Regions from separate parts of the Paraclostridium sordellii genome, predicted to be linked through region 2. Evidence: riboswitches for the same ligand, from Rfam matches in the RefSeq annotation. Region 2 holds a riboswitch; the other holds the start of a gene.
The links. Region 2 has a riboswitch for FMN ahead of ribD (bifunctional diaminohydroxyphosphoribosylaminopyrimidine deaminase/5-amino-6-(5-phosphoribosylamino)uracil reductase RibD). Riboswitches for the same ligand answer to the same signal wherever they lie in the genome.
Positions count from the first base shown of each region.

Region 1: another riboswitch for FMN. It lies ahead of ATCC9714_RS15270 (ECF transporter S component); the one in region 2 lies ahead of ribD (bifunctional diaminohydroxyphosphoribosylaminopyrimidine deaminase/5-amino-6-(5-phosphoribosylamino)uracil reductase RibD).

Region 1 is NZ_LN679998.1:3,154,263-3,160,084, forward strand. Features, by position in the region: gene tsaD (tRNA (adenosine(37)-N6)-threonylcarbamoyltransferase complex transferase subunit TsaD) at 1-910, opposite strand, end outside; gene rimI (ribosomal protein S18-alanine N-acetyltransferase) at 913-1,371, opposite strand; gene tsaB (tRNA (adenosine(37)-N6)-threonylcarbamoyltransferase complex dimerization subunit type 1 TsaB) at 1,361-2,077, opposite strand; gene tsaE (tRNA (adenosine(37)-N6)-threonylcarbamoyltransferase complex ATPase subunit type 1 TsaE) at 2,077-2,529, opposite strand; gene ATCC9714_RS15265 (GNAT family N-acetyltransferase) at 2,702-3,556, shown strand; gene ATCC9714_RS15270 (ECF transporter S component) at 3,588-4,193, opposite strand; FMN riboswitch at 4,314-4,434, opposite strand; gene ATCC9714_RS15275 (amidohydrolase) at 4,496-5,665, opposite strand; gene ATCC9714_RS15280 (Tex family protein) at 5,680-5,822, opposite strand, start outside.
Region 2 is NZ_LN679998.1:2,125,181-2,131,002, forward strand. Features, by position in the region: gene ATCC9714_RS10145 (prolyl-tRNA synthetase associated domain-containing protein) at 1-478, opposite strand, end outside; gene ATCC9714_RS10150 (superoxide dismutase family protein) at 609-1,124, opposite strand; gene ribH (6,7-dimethyl-8-ribityllumazine synthase) at 1,299-1,760, opposite strand; gene ATCC9714_RS10160 (bifunctional 3,4-dihydroxy-2-butanone-4-phosphate synthase/GTP cyclohydrolase II) at 1,787-2,983, opposite strand; gene ATCC9714_RS10165 (riboflavin synthase) at 3,016-3,672, opposite strand; gene ribD (bifunctional diaminohydroxyphosphoribosylaminopyrimidine deaminase/5-amino-6-(5-phosphoribosylamino)uracil reductase RibD) at 3,673-4,770, opposite strand; FMN riboswitch at 5,008-5,123, opposite strand; gene pepI (proline iminopeptidase) at 5,314-5,822, opposite strand, start outside.

The sequences.
Region 1 (5,822 bases), 1.0 Mb from region 2:
CTGTACATAAAATAGGAGATGGATACTTAACTTTTATATTTTGTTTTTCACCCATAACTGTTAGCTTCTCTCTAAGAGCTGAGTTTGATGCAACTCCTCCAGCTAAGGCAATAGTATCATATCCTTTTTCTTTTGCTGCCTTTATAGCTTTTTTAGATAAAACTTCTACTACAGCCTCTTGGAAAGATGCTGCTACATCTTCTACTATTATCTCTTCCTTTTTCATTTTTTTAGCATTTAAATAATTTAAAACGGCTGACTTTAAACCACTAAAACTAAAGTCATATCCTTCATCCATACATGCTCTTGGAAAATCTATAGCTTTTTTATTACCACTTTTAGCTAATCTATCAATTATTGGGCCACCTGGATATCCTAAGCCCATAGCTCTTGCTATTTTATCAAAAGCTTCTCCAGATGCATCATCCTTAGTCTTTCCTAAAATTTCATATTTACCATAATCTTTGACCTCTACTAAGTGAGTATGTCCTCCTGAAACTATTAATGTTATAAATGGGGGTTTTAAATTTTTATCTTGTATATAGTTAGCACTTACATGACCTTCTATATGATTTACACCTACTAATGGTATATCTAAAGTATATGCTAATGCTTTAGCATAAGATAACCCCACTAAAACAGCCCCTACTAATCCAGGTCCATAAGTTACTGCTATATGGTCAATATCATCAAATGTTACTTTTGCTTCATCAAGAGCTTGTTGAACAACCATAGGTATATTTTCTATATGTTTTCTAGATGCAACCTCTGGTACAACTCCACCAAATTTTTTATGTAATTCAATTTGAGTTGATATTATATTACTTAAAACTTCTCTTCCATTTTTAAGAACCGCACATGCTGTTTCATCACAGCTAGATTCTATAGCTAATGTTATTATATCCTTCATTACTACACCTCTTTTAATTGGCTCCACATTATCATCGCATCTTCTTTATTGTCACTGTAATATTCTTTTCTTATTCCAGCTAATTTAAATCCATATTTTTTATATAAGTTTTGAGCTATTAAGTTAGAAACTCTTACCTCCAAAGTCATAGCAAATATATGATTTTCTTTACACTTTTCAACAAGATGCTTTATAAGTTTATCGCCTATCTTTTGTCCTCTATAATCACTATGTACTGCTACATTTGTTATATGTCCTTCACCAGCTATGAACCATATCCCTACATAGCCAACAATCTTTTTATCTATTTGTGCCACTAAATATCTAGCAACATCATTTTTCATTTCTTTTTCAAATTCAGGCTTAGACCAATAATGTTCAAAGCAATTTTTCTCTACTTGAAAAACTCCTTCTACATCATCTATAGTCATATCCCTTATTATTAAATTGCTATTTATCATTTTCTAACCTCTTCATTTTTTCTTCATATTGAACTTCTGCTTGAGATTTTCTTATATACATTGGATTCACAGTATAGCAATTATATACATCCTTATCATTATTGTATTTTATAGCTCCTATCGCACATAGGCTACTTGCTTTACTAACATTGTTAGATACTGATGCTACATGAATATTTTTAATTGGCTCAAGCTTTTCTTTATATAAAATTGTAGCTTCTCCAACTAAAATAAAATCTTCATTTTTATTAGACAATTCTTCTATTAACGCTTCTATTTCAATAACTTTTATATCTTCTATTGTTTTAAATTCTCCATTTTCAAATTTATACTTACCTGTATAAACTTGATTTCTTTGAGCATCTAAAATAGGACATATTATTTTATCACATAAATTCATATTAAATGCTAAAGATTCTAGAGAATTGACAGCTATTATTGGCAAGTTTCTAACTTGAGCTATTGCTTTTGCTGTAGCCATAGAAATTCTAAGTCCAGTAAATGACCCTGGCCCTATACATATTGCTATTGAATCTATATCCTTTATATTTAAATCACTTTCTTTTATCATAGATTCAATCATTACCATAAGTTTTTGAGAATGTGTTTTTTTAGTATTTACTGTATATTCACAAATTAATTTTTCATCTTCTATAATACATACACTAGTTGAATGTGTAGAAGTATCTATTCCTAATATTTTCATTACTTAGTCAACTCCTTAACTATTTCTTCATACTTTTCTCCTTTTGGAGTTAATATCATTTCTCTTCCTGTTTCTTTATAATTCATCTCTATATATAGGTATTCATTTGGAAGTATGTCCTCTATTAAGTTTGCCCATTCTATTATGCAAACTCCGTCTCCATCTATATATTCATCAAATCCTATATCATACATTTCGTCACTACTTCCGATTCTATATACATCAAAATGATATAAAGGAATTCTTCCTTCATATTCATTTACTATTGTGAACGTAGGACTTGTTATATAATCATCTACTTCTAAAGCTTTCGCTAAACTTTGAGTCATAGTCGTTTTACCTGCGCCTAAGTCTCCAATTAAGCAAATTACACTTTTAGGTGTTACCAGCTGTCCTAATTTATAACCTATATCTTTAGTTTGTTCTTCATTTTCCAAGTATATTTTAACCATCTATATCATCTCCATAAATAAGACTTGTTTATTTTAATTTTTAATATAACAGATATTATTATATTATAACCTCTTACTATTATAAAGGCTTAGATTTACAAAGTTTTTATTACATATCATATATTTTAACTTTTTATGGTAATATTATTTATTGTGAAGGGGTGATTTTGATTTGAATTATAAAATTCTTACAGATGAAGATTATAATGATATAGTTGATATTTCTAAAAATATTTGGGATGGAAATGATTACTTACCAAAAGTATTTTATAAATGGGTAAACGAAAAAGATGGATGTTTTCTAGGAGTAGTTAAGGATGGCAAAGTTGTAGCAGTTGGAAAGTATACAATACTTCCAGATAAGCAAGGTTGGCTTGAGGGTCTTAGAGTTCATATAGATTATAGAGGTCAACAATTAGGCCATGCTATTTCAGATATGTTATTTAACTTAGCTAGAGAAGATTTAAGAAATGGCAAAATAACTAATATCGCAATGTGTACACATATAGATACAAAAGCTAGCATAAAAATGATGGAGGCTAAAAATTTCCACTTAAATCAAAGCTGTCTTGTAGCTTTTAAAAATTATAATTCTATAAAAAATAAAAATTTAAATTTGGATAGATTTAAAGTAGAAAAATGGAAAATTTCATATAAAGATTTTAAATCTCTTGATTATTTTAAGACTTGTAACAATAAGTTAACTTATGGATTTACATTTTTAAATTTATGTAAATCAACTTTTGACGAACTTGTACAAAGTAATTCTTTGGTAATAGTAAATGGTCATAGGTGTATTATAAAAATGAAAGGTTATCCTTCTATAATATGTATTGATAATACTTTTGAAGGTATTAATGATGCTACTTTATATTCTTTATTAAAATATAAAGCTAATGAAGCTGAAATTTATATAACGAATCCTTATGATGAACTTATAAACAAACTTAAAGAAAATGAATATGAATCTATATCAAACTTTAAAAATGACTGTGTTTATTATACTTATGATGAAATATCTAAGTAAAAAAGCATGCTACAATATAGCATGCTTTTTTCTATTTTTTCAATAAAACTTCCATTTTTTTATATAAAGGTAAAGTTATTAAAGATATCAGCACAGCTTTAAATAAATTAAATGGTGCTATCATCCAAATAACAAATGTTTTTAAATCAGTTACATTTGGATTTATAATATTTCCCATGTTTATTATCGCTTCCATAGGCATTATCTTACCATAGAATGGTAGTAACATATAGTAATTTGTTAAACATCCAACTAATATCATAGCTATTGTTCCTAATACAAATCCCATTATTAATCCCTTTAAATTTCTTTTTTGTCTATAAATTAAAGAAACTATAATTACATAAGACCCACCTATTAATAAATTTGCAAACTCTCCAATCCATGCAGTAGTAGAAGCCGTCATAGCTTGAAATAAATTTTTTATAAGTACTATTGCAAATCCTGCAACTGGTCCAAGAGATAATCCTCCAAATATAGCTGGAAGATCTGATATATCTATTTTTAAAAAATCTGGGAAAATCCCTGGTATAGGAACAGCTATAAACATAAGTATATAAGATATTGCAGATAATATAGCTACCTTAGTCATTGTATTTGTTGAAAAAACCTTACCTTTTTTTATTGTCTGTTGCATTTAAAACCCTCCTAATTTATTTTTATATTAGGAAAAATAAAAGCTCGAAGAATCTCTTCGAGCTTAGTTTTTGAGTATATCAAAAATAAATACATTTTATTTTTTATCTTATACATATTTACTAATCCTCTCTCATCCAGACTTTACTGTCGGCCTTGGAATTTCACCAAGTCATGCTACTAAAAAGTAGCTCGCGGGCTATACCGCCGGTAGGGAATTTCACCCTGCCCCGAAGATCTTACGTGCTATTTAATTTTCCTTACAATTATATATTATTAATTATATAGTAATATGTCAACCATTTAATTTCTTAAATCTTTTTTATATACAATTTTCCCATCTATTATGGTATATATAACATTACTTTGTATTTCTAATGGATTATTGTCCCATATAACTATATCTGCATCTTTACCTATTTCTATAGATCCAACTCTATTATCAATTCCTAATGTTTTTGCAGGATTTATAGTTATAGCTTCTATAGCTTTATCTAATTTCATACCATGTTTAACTGCTATACCTGCACATATAGGTAAGTATGGTAGAGGAATAACTGGATGATCAGTAGTTAAAGATATTTCCATTCCAGCATTAGATAAAATTCCAGCCGTATCAAAAGTTAAGTTTCTAAGTTCAATTTTAGAACGTTCTGAAAGTGATGGTCCTACTACAAGAGGATATCCTTCTTCTACTAAATCATCTACAATTAAATGTCCTTCTGTACAATGATCTAGAGTTAACTTAAGGTCAAACTCTTTTGCTATTCTTATTGCTGTAAACATATCGTCAGCTCTATGAGCATGTACTTTAAATGGAATTTCCCTCCTAAGTACAGGTAGTAAGCTCTCCATTTTTATATCATAATCTGGCTTTTCATTTTCATCATCTTCCTCATGCATTAAAATAGCATCTAAATATTCCTCTGCTTCCTTTAATGTTTCTCTTAACATAGCTGCTATTGCCATTCTTGTTTGAGGTGCTTTTTCTTCCTGTCCATAACAACTTTTAGGGTTCTCTCCAAAAGCAATTTTCGAAGCTACAGGATTTTTTATAACCATTTTATCTATTCTTCTTCCAACAGTTTTTATAGCAATACACTGCCCACCCATAACATTAGCACTACCTGGAGTACTACAAACAGATGTTATTCCTCCATTTCTAGCTTCTTCAAAACTTCTCTCCATAGGATTTATTCCATCTATAGGATTTAAGTGAGGAGTTATAGGATCTGTTTCCTCATTTCCATCAGCACCTTCAAATCCCATACCATCTTCCCATAAGCCTAAATGAGTATGTGCATCTATAAACCCTGGAAAAATTAATTTTCCAGTGGCATCTATTGTTTTTGCATCTAGTGGTGCCACTAAATCTGCTCCTATTTCTACTATTTTCCCTTTTTCTATAAGTATATCTCCTTGTATAACTCCATTAGTAACTGTATTTATAGTTCCATTTTTTATAAAAAGCATTTACTCCTCCTAATTTACTTAATATCTTTCATCGTTAAAGAAACTTTTTGTGTTTTTAAATCTATACCTATAACTTTTACATCAATTACATCTCCTACTGTAACTATAGTCATAGGGTCTTTAACATATTTATTACTCATTTGAGACTTGTGAACTA
Region 2 (5,822 bases):
TATTTACTTTAATTACCTTATTTTTAATATTATTTAAAAACCTATCAAAGTCATCACCGGATATATTAAAAGTTTCTGTATTTATAGCTGGATGAAAGTTAAGATTTTGACCATCTAGTAAATCACTATCTATTAATACTTCCACTTCGCTATTTTTGTCATTTATAATACTAAAAGGATTTACACTTCCAGGAGTTACCTTCATAAGCTCATATAATTTTTCTGGTGAATCAAAAGAAAGCCTAGTACTCCCTATTTGAGTTCTTATATTTTTTAAATCAACTGATTTATCGTGCTTTACTACTACTAAGTAGTTCTGGCTTTTATTAGAGTTCTTTAAAAATAAATTTTTACAATGATGTCCTGGCATATCTTTAGTTACGCTATAAAACTCATCTGCTGTAAATACTTCATCATGTTCTAAGACTTTATATTTTATTTGTAATTCATTTAGTTTTGCATATATTTCTTTTTTCATCCTTTTCCCCCTGTTGTATAAATATAAGTATATTATTACATATTTTTTATTTCTATTAAAGTTATAAAAAACTCATATCTATTTGATATGAGTTTTTTATATTTATACAATATGAACTTCATTAATTTATTTATTGTCTAGAATATGCAGTAATAACTCCACAAGCCAATCTAGATCCTGCATTTCCCGCAGGTTGTGTTGTAAAATCATCATATCCTTTATGAAGTATAAAGGATTTTCCTATAATTTCATTTACAGTAAATCTATTTGTAAATGTAGAAAGTATACCTATCCCATCAGCAGACAAAATTGGCGGTAAATCTCCTGCATGCATAGGATGTTCTTCATTAGTTGGGTTATAGTGAGATTTTGCAGCCGTAAATGGATCGCTTTCATTCCCTACAGTACAATCTCCAACCTCATGAATATGGAGTCCATGGAAAGAACTTTTTTGATTATTTATATTAGGAATTCCTGTTATATAAGCTTTTAAGTATACTCCTTCTTCTAGCTGATATAAATATATTATTCCCTTTATACAGGGAGCCAAAGGCCCTCCTTTTATCTTAGCGTATGCATCTGGTTTAGATGGATTATAGTTAGAAAACATCTTATTAATATCATATTTTTTGCAAGAATTATCCATAATGTACCTCCTTATAATATTGAGTTTATATAGCTATATATATTATGATTTGAAATTCAAAAATGTTATCATTTGCAATATTTTGTAATAAAAAAAGCGTATTAACAAGTTTGTTAATACGCTTTTTTATTTTTATTCATTCAAATAATCTTTTCTAATTCTTTTAGTAAAATATTAAAATTGTTTTAATAAATTTGCCATTTCAATAGCAGTCACAGCAGCATCATAACCTTTATTTCCAGCTTTTGTTCCAGCTCTTTCAATAGCTTGTTCAATTGTATCCGTTGTTAATACTCCAAATATAACAGGTTTTTCACTAGATAAAGAAACTGAAGCAATTCCCTTTGATGCTTCTGCACATACATAATCAAAATGTGGTGTTGATCCTTTAATAACTGCACCTAAGCATATTATTGCATCATACTCTTCATTTTTAGCCATTTTCTTTGCGATTAATGGAATTTCAAAGGCTCCTGGTACCCAAGCTACATCTATATTATTTTCATCTACTCCATGTCTTTTTAATCCATCAAGTGCTCCCCCTAATAATTTTGAAACTATAAATTCATTAAATCTACCTACTACTATACCTATCTTAATACCTTCTGCTACTAATTTTCCTTCTATTACTCCCATTTTAAAGCCCTCCATTTATATTAATTTTAATAGTTAAGCATATGATGTAATTTATCTTGTTTAGTCTTTAAATAAAACTCATTTTTTTCATTATGATTCATTTGAATTGGAATTCTTTCCACTATTTCAATATCATAACCTCTTAGCCCATTAAGCTTTCTAGGATTATTTGTCATAAGTCTTAGTGTCCTAACCCCTAGATTTTTAAGTATTTGGGCTCCAATTCCATAATCCCTAATATCTGCTGGAAACCCTAGCATAAGATTAGCTTCCACTGTGTCATACCCTTGGTCTTGAAGTGCATAAGCTTTTAACTTATTTATAAGTCCAATTCCTCTTCCTTCTTGTCTCATATAGAGAAGAATTCCGTTTCCTTCTTTAGCTATTTTTTTCATTGCAGCATCATATTGGTCTCCACAATCACATCTTAAAGATCCCAAAGCATCTCCTGTTAGACATTCTGAATGAACTCTTACAAGTACTGGTTCATTTTCGTCTATTTCACCTTTAACTAAGGCTACATGGTGTTCTCCATTTAATTTATTTATAAACCCATACATCTTAAAATCTCCATACTTTGTTGGCATATTAACTTCTACAACTCGTTCAACTAGGTTCTCACGTGTTCTTCTATAGTCAACTAAATCAGCTATAGTTATTATCTTAAGATTATGTTTTTTTGCAAACTCCATTAACTCAGTTGTTCTCGCCATAGTTCCATCTTTACTCATAATTTCACAAATAACACCTGCTGGTTCTAATCCTGCAAGTCTTGATAGATCTATAGCTGCCTCTGTATGTCCAACTCTTTTTAATACTCCACCAGATTTAGCTATAAGGGGGAAGATGTGTCCTGGTCTTCTAAAATCTAATGGATTGCTATCTTTTAGTACCTTTTGGATTGTAAATGCTCTTTCATATGCAGAAATACCAGTAGTGGTATCAATGTGGTCAATAGAAACTGTAAAAGCGGTTTCATGGTTGTCAGTATTATTTTCTACCATAGGATGTAAATTTAAAACTTTTGCCTTTTTTTCATCTATTGGCATACATATAAGCCCTCTTCCATAAGTAGCCATAAAGTTAATAGCTTCCGGTGTTACACATTCAGCAGACATTAATAAGTCTCCTTCATTTTCTCTATCTTCATCATCAACAACTATAACTATTTTTCCTTCTTTTATATCTTCTAAAGCTTCTTCAATAGTATTAAATTTAAACATTTTCTTTTCTCCTTATTATTAGTTTCATGTTTTTATAAAAAACCATTTTTGCTTAAAAACTCTTCACTTATTGAATTTCTATGGTTGTCCTTTTTATCTATATTTAATATCAATAATTTTTCTATATATTTACCGATCAAGTCACATTCAAGATTTACTGTATTTCCTACTTTCTTATTTAATAACGTTGTCTCTCTTGCTGTATGAGGTATTATAGAAACTTTAAAACAACTATCATCTACATAAGCCACTGTTAAACTTATTCCATCTATAGTAATTGAACCTTTATGTACTATGTATTTTAAAATATTCATTGAAGCTTTTACAGTAATCCATATAGCATTGTCCTCTTTTATAAATGATGTAATAGTCCCTATACCATCTATATGACCGCTAACTATATGTCCACCTAATCTTTTTTCTAAGCTTAAGGCTCTTTCTAAATTAACTTCACTTCCTATATTAAAGCTTTCAAGGTTACTTCTTCTCAAGGTTTCTGCCATAACATCCGCCTCAAAACTATCATTGTTTAAATCAGTTACAGTAAGACATACTCCATTTGTAGCAATACTATCTCCTACATTCATTTGATTTAAAACCTTATTTGCTTTTATAAACAACTTTGAGGATTTCTCCCCTTTTTTAATTCCCTTAATAACTCCTATTTCCTCAACTATTCCTGTAAACATCTAGTTTTCCTCACTTCCTATGTATCCTTGAATTAAAATATCCTCTGAGACCATTGATATATTTAAATCTTTAATTTTAAAAGCATCCTTTAATTGTGCTATTCCATTTCCCCCTACTGGAGTTTTTGAATTTACTCCTCCGATAATTTTTGGGGCTATGTAAATTAAAACCTTATCAACAATTCCTACTTCTAAGGCTGAGTAATTTAGCATTGATCCTCCTTCTAAAAGAATACTGTCAATCTTTAATTCACCTAGTTTAATCATCAATTCTTTTAAATTTACCTTTTCATATGTTGATTTAGTTTTTATAACCCATACTCCTAGATTTTCTAAATAATCTATTTTTTCTTTTGGTGCTTTTTCTGTAGTAGCAATTATAGTTTTTATATCATTTGTATTTTCTAATACATTTGAATCTTTAGGAATTCTAAGTTTACTATCTACAATTATTCTTATTGGATTTCTACCATCTACAATTCTACAAGTTAGATGAGGATTATCTATTATCACAGTATCTACTCCAACCATAATAGCTGACAAATCATTTCTTAATTTATGTACTTCACTTCTTGATTTATTTCCAGTAATCCACTTTGATTCTCCTGAAGCCGTAGATATTTTTCCATCTAATGACATAGCAGTTTTTAATACAACAAATGGCTTTTTGTTTTTGATGTATTTAATAAATACTTCATTTAATTTTTTACATTCCTCTTCAAGTACCCCTACTTCTACCTCAATTCCTGCATCATGTAATTTCTTTATACCTTGACCTGATACCAATTTATTAGGATCCATCATTCCAATAACAACTCTAGAAATTTTTTTGTCTATTATCTTGTCAACACAAGGTGGGGTTTTCCCATAATGAGAACATGGTTCTAAAGTTACATACATAGTTGCTCCAGCTACATTTTCCTTTGCATTTTTAAATGCATTTACTTCAGCATGATCTTCTCCATATTTTTCATGATAGCCTTTAGCTATAATTTTTTTATCTTTCACAATTACAGCCCCAACTAATGGATTTGGATTTGCTTTTCCTTTTCCCAGTTTTGCTAAATCTAATGCTATTTTCATGTAATGTTTATCCACTTTTTTCACCCTCTGACTTTTAAGTCTTTTAATAAATAAAGCCCTGAGTAAAAACACCCAGGGCTTTATGTTATACATATTTTATCTATAGAATATGTAATAATAATTAAATATGTATTACGTAAAATATAATTCTCAATTGTTTTCTATAAAATAAAAAAGCTCTGAAATATTAAATATTTCAGAGCATTAATAACACTAATATAGTATTATACTTTAGAATTAATCCATTTTACGTTTTATCTTCTTCCATCCAGACTTTACTGTCGGCTTCGGAGTTTCACCGAATCATGCCAAATAGGCTCGCGGGCTTTACCGCCGGTAGGGAATTTCACCCTGCCCTGAAGATTTATTAAATTGTAATTTAATAGTAATCCATCTAAGTTCATATGTCAACAATATATAATAAAACTTTTATCCTCTATATAGTAATCTATTAAAATCATTGGATCAAACTTAAATATTTAACAGCACAATATCATTTAATAAAAAGAGACTAATCAAATATGCTTAATCTCTTTGTTTATCTCAAATTATATAATCTTAGTCATTTTCTTCTAGCCATTTATTTAAAACTTCTATATATTTATCATTTTCTTCAACAAATGGCATATGTCTTGAATATTCAAATAGCTCCCATTTACTATTAGGAATTCTATCATACATAGTCTTTGCAATGTATGGAGAACATAAATCTATTGCTCCACTAGTTATTAAACACGGTTCTTTTATTTCATGTAATCTATCTGTAAACTCATATCCAGCAAGAGTACCTGTAGGAGAAAATTCATTATGTCCCCATCCTACAACATAGGCTTCAGTACCTGATTTTTTAGGTCTTCTTAAACATTCTGGAGAATCTTCAGTTACTTTTCCTGCACAGTACATTTCCATAAACTTATCTAATGCATGGCTATATTCATCACTAGAATAATCTCCAGTATTCACTGCATCAAGTAAAGACTTTTGATCAGCCTCATCCATATATGATATTCTTCTTTTTTGCTCTTTTTCCCAAAGTTTTGCTGAAGAAAGAGTAGATGAAAGAATAT